Regions from separate parts of the Streptomyces sp. NBC_01537 genome, predicted to be linked through region 2. Evidence: riboswitches for the same ligand, from Rfam matches in the RefSeq annotation. Region 2 holds a riboswitch; the other holds the start of a gene.
What was found. Region 2 has a riboswitch for S-adenosylmethionine ahead of OG607_RS34525 (aminotransferase class V-fold PLP-dependent enzyme). Riboswitches for the same ligand answer to the same signal wherever they lie in the genome.

Region 1 (3,979 bases), 5.4 Mb from region 2:
CCTAGGGTGCGACTTGAAGCGTCAAGTGAAGGTGTGCGCCCATGAACTCCATCCTGAATCCGGCGGTGCCCGCCGGGGCGTTCGACGAGTTCCTCGTCCATGCGCTCCCCGCCGCCCGCGCCCAGCGCGACTGGACGCCCGAGGACGGGCCGCTGCCCTCGCTCTACATCAGCCACGGCGCGCCCCCGCTCTTCGACGACGAACACTGGATGCGGGAGCTCTTCGGCTGGGCGCAGGCCCTCCCCAGGCCCCGGAGCATCCTGATCGTCTCCGCGCACTGGGAGTCCGAGTCGCTCACCCTGTCGGCCCCCGCCGCGCACACCCCGCTGGTGTACGACTTCGGCGGTTTCGACCGGCGGTACTACACGATGACGTACGACACCCCCGACGCGAGCGCTCTCGCGCGGCGGGTGGCCGGGACGATGCCCGACGGCGTACCGCTCCACCAGCACCGGAGCCGCGGGCTCGACCACGGGGCCTGGGTGCCGCTCAAGGTCATGTACCCCCTCGCCGACATCCCCGTCCTCCAGCTCAGCATGCCCACGCAGGACCCCGACGGGCTCCTGGCGATCGGCGCGCGGCTGCGCTCGCTGCGGGAGGAGGGCGTCCTGGTGATCGGCTCCGGCTTCATGACCCACGGCCTGCCGTTCATCACCCGCGAGATGCTCGCCGGCGCCGTGCCCTCCTGGTCCTCGGACTTCGACGCCTGGGCGGCCGACGCGCTCGCCCGCGGCGACGTCGACGAACTCGCCGCCTACCGCTCCAAGGCGCCCGGCATGCCCTACGCCCACCCCACCGCCGACCACTTCATCCCGCTGTTCGTCACCCTGGGCGCCGCCACCCGGGCCGACCGGGCGGTGGAGACCGCCGTCGACGGCTACGCGATCGGCTTCTCCAAGCGTTCCTTCCAGGCCGCGTAACACACCGACAGACCGCCAGACCATCATCGGAGACGACTGCCATGACGACCGACCGCGCCGAAGCGACCATCAAGGCCCTGCGCACCGGCCACGACGAACTCGCCGCCCTGGTGGGCGGGTTCACCTCTGACGACCTCGCGCGCCCCTCGGGCGCCTCGGAGTGGGACATATCCCAGGTCCTGAGCCACCTCGGCAGCGGCGCGGAGATCGGCCTCGCCACCCTCGAAGGCGCTGTCGCAGGCACGGGCAACCCCGGCGGCGAGTTCAACCAGTCCGTCTGGGCCCGCTGGAACGCCATGTCGCCGGCCGAGCGCGCCGAGGGCTTCCTCACCGCCAACGAGGCCCTCGTCCTGCGCTACGAGGGCCTCGACGCCGCCGCCCGCGCCGACCTGCGCATCGACCTGGGCTTCCTGCCCGCCCCGGTCGACGTGGCCACCGCCGGCGGCCTGCGGCTCAGCGAATTCGCCCACCACGCCTGGGATGTCAAGGTCGGCTTCGACCCCACGGCTGCCCTGGCGCCTGAGGCGACCGAGCTGCTGCTCGACCAGATCGCCATGCTCATCGGCTTCCTCGGCAAGCCGGCCGCCCTCGACGGCCGCCAGGTCGCCCTCGCCGTCCATGTCACCGCCCCGGACCGCTCCTTCGGCCTCGGCCTCCACGACACCGCCGCCCTCACCGACACCCCCGCCGAGCCCGACGCCGTCCTCACCGCCCCCGCCGAGTGGTGGCTCCGCGCCGTCACCGGCCGCCACGCCCCGCACCACACCCCCGCCACCGTCGCGCTCACCGGCGACGCGATCACCCTGGACGACCTGCGCCGCGTCTTCCCCGGCTTCTGACCTGCCGGTTCCGGCCGTCAGCCCTGCGCGGCTGACGGCCGGTCCATTGCTCATCTAGCCGACCGCCGTTGACGGATGACGGCGGCCCTCAGTAAAGTTGCATGCGGCATCGAGTGTCAGCGTCAAGCCCTGGCTTGCTGACCGGCAACCCTCGTACGCGGTGGGGTGCTCCAGGTGAAAGCCCGGCAGGGTCGCTGGCTCTGCAAGCGCGTGGCCCCGTGACCGGGGTCCGAGATCTGGAGGATCATGGTGCGGCACAGTGTCGACCTGAACGCCTCGATCGCGACCGCGCCCGCGTTCTCCCGGTTCTCCCGCCGACGTCACATCGACCTGCAGCGCATCACCAGCTGCCTGTGTCACGGCTGACCGCGTCCCACCCTCCTGACTGACGTCTGTCGTCCGTTTCGGCTTCCGCGGGCAGCGCTCTGCGGGCTCTCACGGACCTTTCCTGTCTGAACCCTCTTGACCCGGATTGGGTCGACCGCACACGCGGTCCGCCATGTCCGCATCTCCGCATGGGCGCGTGCCTGGTGACTTTCGAGTAGGAGAAACGATTCCGTGAAACCGCATCCGGATTCCAGAGCCACCCGGTGGACCGCGCCGGCCGCGCTCGTGACGGCCGCCGTACTGTCGCTGAGCGCCTGCTCGTCGAGCAGCGGGAGCAGCTCCGGCTCGGGCGGCGACGGGGGCCAGGCCAAGGCCGGTGGCACGCTGACGTTCGCGGTGGGCTCCGATGCCGGCTGCGTGGATCCGCAGCAGGTGGGCAGCAACGACACGATCTACTCGCTGCGGCAGATCGTGGACTCGCTCACCGACCAGGACCCCAGGACCGGCAAGATAGTGCCGTGGCTGGCGAAGAGCTGGGACATCAGCTCGGACGCGACGACGTTCACCTTCCACCTGCGATCGGGTGTCACCTTCAGCGACGGGTCACCGCTGACCGCGCAGGTGGTCAAGGACAACTTCGACGCGGTGCCGAAGCTCGGCGCCCTGGGCGTGCTGGCCGAGGGGTACCTGAGCGGCCTGCAGAGCACCACCGTCGTCGACCCGCTCACGGTCCGCGTCAAGTTCGGGCAGCCCAACGCACAGTTCCTGCAGGCCACGTCGACGCACTCGCTGGGTATCGAGTCGTCGGCGAGTGCGAAGGAGAGCCCGCAGGAGAAGTGCAGCAAGGGTGTGGTCGGCTCCGGGCCGTTCGTGCTGAAGAGCTACGTGCAGAACCAGTCGATCAACCTGGCCAAGCGCGGCAAGTACGCCTGGGGTTCCTCGCTGTGGACCAAGAAGGGCGAGGCGTACCTGGACAAGCTGGTGTTCAAGGTGGTGCCCGAGGCGGGGGTGCGCACCGGCAGCCTCCAGTCCGGGCAGGTGGACGCGATCGGCAGCGTCGGCAAGGCCAATGAGGCGGCACTCAAGGGCGGCCGGGTGAACCTGCAACAGCGGGCCAATCCCGGCGTGGTGTTCAACCTGGGGCTGAACAACTCCCGGCCGCTGCTGAAGGACACGAAGGTGCGGCAGGCGATCGGGTTCGCCATCGACCGGCAGCAGATCGTCGACGCCGTTTTCCCGACCGGCACCCAGCCCGCGACCAGCATCCTGGCGCACACCACACCGGACTACGCGGACCTCGGCCCGGACCTGACCTTCGACGCGGCGAAGGCCAAGTCCCTGCTGGACTCGGCCGGCTGGAAGGCGGGCAGCGACGGCATCCGGTCGAAGAACGGCACCAGGCTGCGCCTGACCGTCAAGTGGTTCGCCAACGCGGCCACGAACCAGCCGGCGCTGGAGCTGATCCAGCAGCAGCTCAAGGCCGTCGGTGTCGACGTGGTGCTCAAGGAGCTGCAGATCACCCAGTTCGCCCCCACGCTGCAGTCCGGCGACTTCGACGCGGTGTGGGGCAACGTGACCCGCGCCGACCCGGACATCCTGCGCAGCTCGTACTCCACCAAGCTGTCCAACTTCTATCACCTGCCGGCGAGCGGGCTGGACTCCGCGCTGTCTCAGCAGGCGGCGACCACCGAGGCGGCCAAGCGGAAGCAACTGGTCGACCAGGCACAGCAGTTGATAGTGCAGAACGCCTACGTCGTTCCGGTGGTGGAACTGCAGACCCAGTTGGGAGTGGCAGAGAAGGTGCACAACCTCGACTTCGACGCCTCCAGCCGGATCCAGCTGCACGACACCTGGATCGGTTAGCGGCCGGCATGCGTGGCTATGTGGTCAAAC
Region 2 (3,979 bases):
TCTCGGTCCTCACCGCCCTGTTCGTCCACGGCAGTTGGGTGCACCTGCTCGGCAACCTGCTCTTCCTCTACGTCTTCGGCGACAACGTCGAGGCCCGCATGGGCCGTGCCCGCTTCCTCCTCTTCTACGTCGTCGCCGGCTACCTCGCCACATACGGCTTCGCCGCCGCCCACGCCGGCTCCGCCCAGACCCTCGTCGGCGCCTCCGGGGCGATCTCCGGTGTCCTCGGCGCCTACCTCTTCCTCTATCCCAAGGCCCGGGTCACCAGCCTCTTCCCGTTCCTCTTCTTCCTCCCCCTGCGCTTCCCCGCCTGGATGGTCCTGTGCTTCTGGTTCGCCCTCCAGTGGCTCGCCTCCCAGACCACCCGCTCCGGCCCCGACGTCGCCTACCTGGCCCACATCGTCGGCTTCCTCTTCGGCTTCCTCTGCACCTGGGTGTGCTTCCGCCGACCCCCTAAGCTTGAGCCCGCGCCCGCCCCGCCGGGCACGACCCAGGCCACCCAAGGAGAACCTCAGCCGTGATCACCGCGATCGTCCTCATCCAGACCAGCGTCGACCGGATCCCCGAAATCGCGGAATCCATCGCCGCCCTCGACGGCGTCAGCGAGGTCTACTCCGTCACCGGCACCTACGACCTCGTCGCCATGGTCCGGGTCGCCCGCCACGACGACCTCGCCGATGTCATCCCCGGCCGCATCAGCAAGATCCCCGGCGTCGAGGCCACGGACACCCACGTGGCGTTCCGCACCTACTCCCAGCACGACCTCGAGGCCGCGTTCTCCATCGGCCTGGACGCGTAGCGTCCCTTCAGGTCCCTGTCAGTCCTGGGCCGGAACGCAGCGGCCGTTCTCCGTGCGGTAGTTCCACTTCGCACCGTCCCGCACGAGCTCGGCGACGGCCGCCAGAAAGCGGTCGACGTGCTCATCGGGCGTACCCGCGCCGAAGGAGACCCGGATGGCGTTCAGCGAGGCGTCTCCACCACAGTCCCCGGGCTCCTGGCGGTCGTCACCGAGCAGCGTACGAACCAGCGGGTGGGCGCAGAACAGACCGTCCCGCACACCGATGCCGTATTCAGCCGACAAAGCAGCGGCGAAGTGCGAGCTGTTCCAGCCCCGCACCACGAACGAGATGACACCGACCCTCGGAGCGTCATCCCCGAAAAGCGAGAGCACCTTCACCTCGGGCACCTCCGCCAGCCCGGCCCGCACCCGCCCCACCAGCTCCTGCTCCCGCTCCACCAGCCGGTCGAACCCGGCCTCGGTCAGCGCGCGGCACGCCGAAGCGATCGAGTAGACCCCGATCACATTGGGCGAACCCGCCTCATGCCGGGCAGCCGTCTCGTGCCACTCCACATCCACGCCACCGTCACCGCGCCGCGCCACCTTCCGCGAAGCGCCGCCGCCCGCCAGATACGGCTCGGCCTCCCGCAGCCAGTCCGCCCGCCCCGCCAGCACGCCCGACCCGAAGGGCGCGTACAGCTTGTGCCCGGAGAAAGCGACCCAGTCCACATCCAGCTCGGCGACATCCACCGGGTGATGCGGCGCCAACTGCGCCGCGTCGAGCACGATCCGCGCCCCATGCGCATGCGCGGCCGCCGCCAGCTCCCGTACGGGCCAGATCTCGCCGGTGACATTCGAAGCACCCGTCACACACACCAGCGCCGGACCCGGCTCCCGCCCCGCCAGCGCCGCGTCCAGCGCGGCAACCGCCTCGCCCGGGCTGCGCGGCGCGCTCAGGTACGTGACATCCGCGTCCCGCCACGGCAGCAGCGAGGCATGGTGCTCGGTCTCGAACACGTACGCCTTCGTGCCCGCCGGAACGGCCCCGGCCAGCAGGTTCAGCGAATCCGTCGTGGACCGCGTGAACACCACCTGGTCATCCGCCCGGCACCCCAGGAACTCCGCGACCGTGACCCGGCTCTGCTCGAACAGATCCGTCGACAACTGCGACAGATACCCCGCCCCCCGGTGCACGCTGCCGTAGTACGGCGCGTAGGCGGCCACGTCGTCCCACACGCGCTGCAGCGCGGGCGCGCTGGCGGCGTAGTCCAGGGCCGCGTAGGTGACCTCGCCACCGGTCACGATCGGCACGAGGACATCCCGGCCGAGAACGGGCAGAGGCGCACAAACAGACTGGTCGACAGACATGGCGAAGCTCCTGTGGGCAAAGCGGAGAAAAACACGAAGGACGAGGATTTGGGCCGAGCGGCCCTATCGCATTCGCTTGCTCATCGGAGAACTCCCGGATCGATCCGCGCTTGCCGTGAGCCTTGCTGCTCACAGCCTGGTCATCACCCGGGGCACCCCGCCGCAGAAGGAGGGTTGCCGGACAGCGAGCCGGGGCCTTTGCGCTGTCACTCGTGACCTGACGAGAAGTATGCCACGCGCTGCCGCGCGGGCAACCGGGGCGTCCGCATCCCGGACGGCCCGCCCCTGGGGCTCCGCCCCAGACCCCGAACGCCCTCCGGGCGTGTCCTCAATCGCCGGACGGGCTCAATAGGTGCCCCACGACGGCGGGAAAGCCACCGACGAACGGGAGGGCCGGCGTCGCAGGGGTGGGGGACTCCTATCCCGGACGCCCCCTCGCGGGCGCTGCGCTGGCTTCGAGCGGCTGCGCCGGACTCCGTCCGCCGACAACGAACGGGAGGGCCAGGGTCGCAGGGGTGGGGGATTCCTATCCTGGACGCCGCCCTCGCGGGCGCTGCGCTGGCTTCGAGCGGCTGCGCCGGACTCCGTCCGCCGACAACGAACGGGAGGGCCGGGGTCGCAGGGGTGGGGGACTCCTATCCCGGACGCCGCCCTCGCGGGCGCTGCGCTGGCTTCGGACGGCTGCGCCGGACTCCGTCCGCCGACAACGAACGGGAGGGCCGGGGTCGCAGGGGTGGGGGATTCCTATCCTGGACGCCGCCCTCGCGGGCGCTGCGCTGGCTTCGAGCGGCTGCGCCGGACTCCGTCCGCCGACAACGGACGGGAGGGCCGGGGTCGCAGGGGTGGGGGTCCTGGACGCTCCGCATATTTGCGTGCGGCATGCCGGGCAAGGCTGCGAACTGCCCGTCACGCACGTAAATATGTCGGTCCAGGACCCCCACCCCGGAGGCCCCGGACCGGCACCGTCAAACCGGGCCTACGCCTGCGTGGCCGCAGCCCACCGCTCCAGCGTCTTCGCGGCCGACCCGGAGTCGATCGACTCCTTCGCCCGCTCGATCCCAGCCGCGATCTGCTCGGTGAGCGTCCCCCCGCCCGGCTCGAACGCCACAAGCGCCGCAGCCGAGTTGAGCAGCACCGCGTCCCGCACCGGACCGGCCTCGCCGGCCAGCACACGCCGCGCGACATCCGCGTTGTACTCCGCGTCGGCGCCCCGCAGTGCCTCCACCGGCACCAGCTCAATCCCCACGTCCCGCGGGTCGAAAGGCACCTGCTCGACCTCGCCGCCCCGCACGACCCACACCTGGGAGGTGGCCGTGGTGGTCAGCTCATCAAGCCCGTCGTCACCGCGGAAAACCAACGCAGACGAACCCCGCCGCGCCAGGACGCCCGCGATCAGCCCCGCCATCCGGGTGTCGAAGCACCCCACCGCGGACGAGGTGACGCGGGCGGGATTGGTCAGCGGCCCAAGCAGATTGAAGGTCGTCGGAATACCCAGATCGCGCCGCGTCGGGGCGGCGAACCGCATCGCGGGGTGGAACTTCGCCGCGAAGCAGAACGTGATGCCGACCTCCTCGGCGACCGCGGCGACCCGCGCCGGGGCCAGGTCGAGGTTGATCCCGAGCCGCTCCAGCACATCCGACGAACCGCTCGCGGAGGACGCGGCGCGGTTGCCGTGCTTGACGACCTTCACACCGGCACCGGCGATGACGATCGCGGACATGGTCGAGATGTTCACCGTCTTGGCGCGGTCGCCGCCCGTCCCGACGATGTCGACGGCCGGGCCGGGGATGTCCAGCGGCTCGGCGTGCGCGTACATCGAGTCGACGAATCCGA

Region 1: linked by a shared signal. The riboswitch ahead of OG607_RS09545 (putative leader peptide) and the one ahead of OG607_RS34525 (aminotransferase class V-fold PLP-dependent enzyme) in region 2 are both predicted to bind S-adenosylmethionine.

The regions. Positions count from the first base shown of each region.
Region 1 covers NZ_CP109392.1:2,055,207-2,059,185, reverse strand. Annotated here, with positions in the region: gene OG607_RS09555 (dioxygenase) at 153-920, shown strand; gene OG607_RS09550 (maleylpyruvate isomerase family mycothiol-dependent enzyme) at 962-1,759, shown strand; SAM riboswitch class IV at 1,865-1,974, shown strand; gene OG607_RS09545 (putative leader peptide) at 2,006-2,125, shown strand; gene OG607_RS09540 (ABC transporter substrate-binding protein) at 2,318-3,949, shown strand; gene OG607_RS09535 (ABC transporter permease) at 3,958-3,979, shown strand, end outside.
Region 2 covers NZ_CP109392.1:7,494,513-7,498,491, reverse strand. Annotated here, with positions in the region: gene OG607_RS34535 (rhomboid family intramembrane serine protease) at 1-521, shown strand, start outside; gene OG607_RS34530 (Lrp/AsnC family transcriptional regulator) at 518-799, shown strand; gene OG607_RS34525 (aminotransferase class V-fold PLP-dependent enzyme) at 818-2,146, opposite strand; SAM riboswitch class IV at 2,248-2,364, opposite strand; gene trpD (anthranilate phosphoribosyltransferase) at 3,123-3,979, opposite strand, start outside.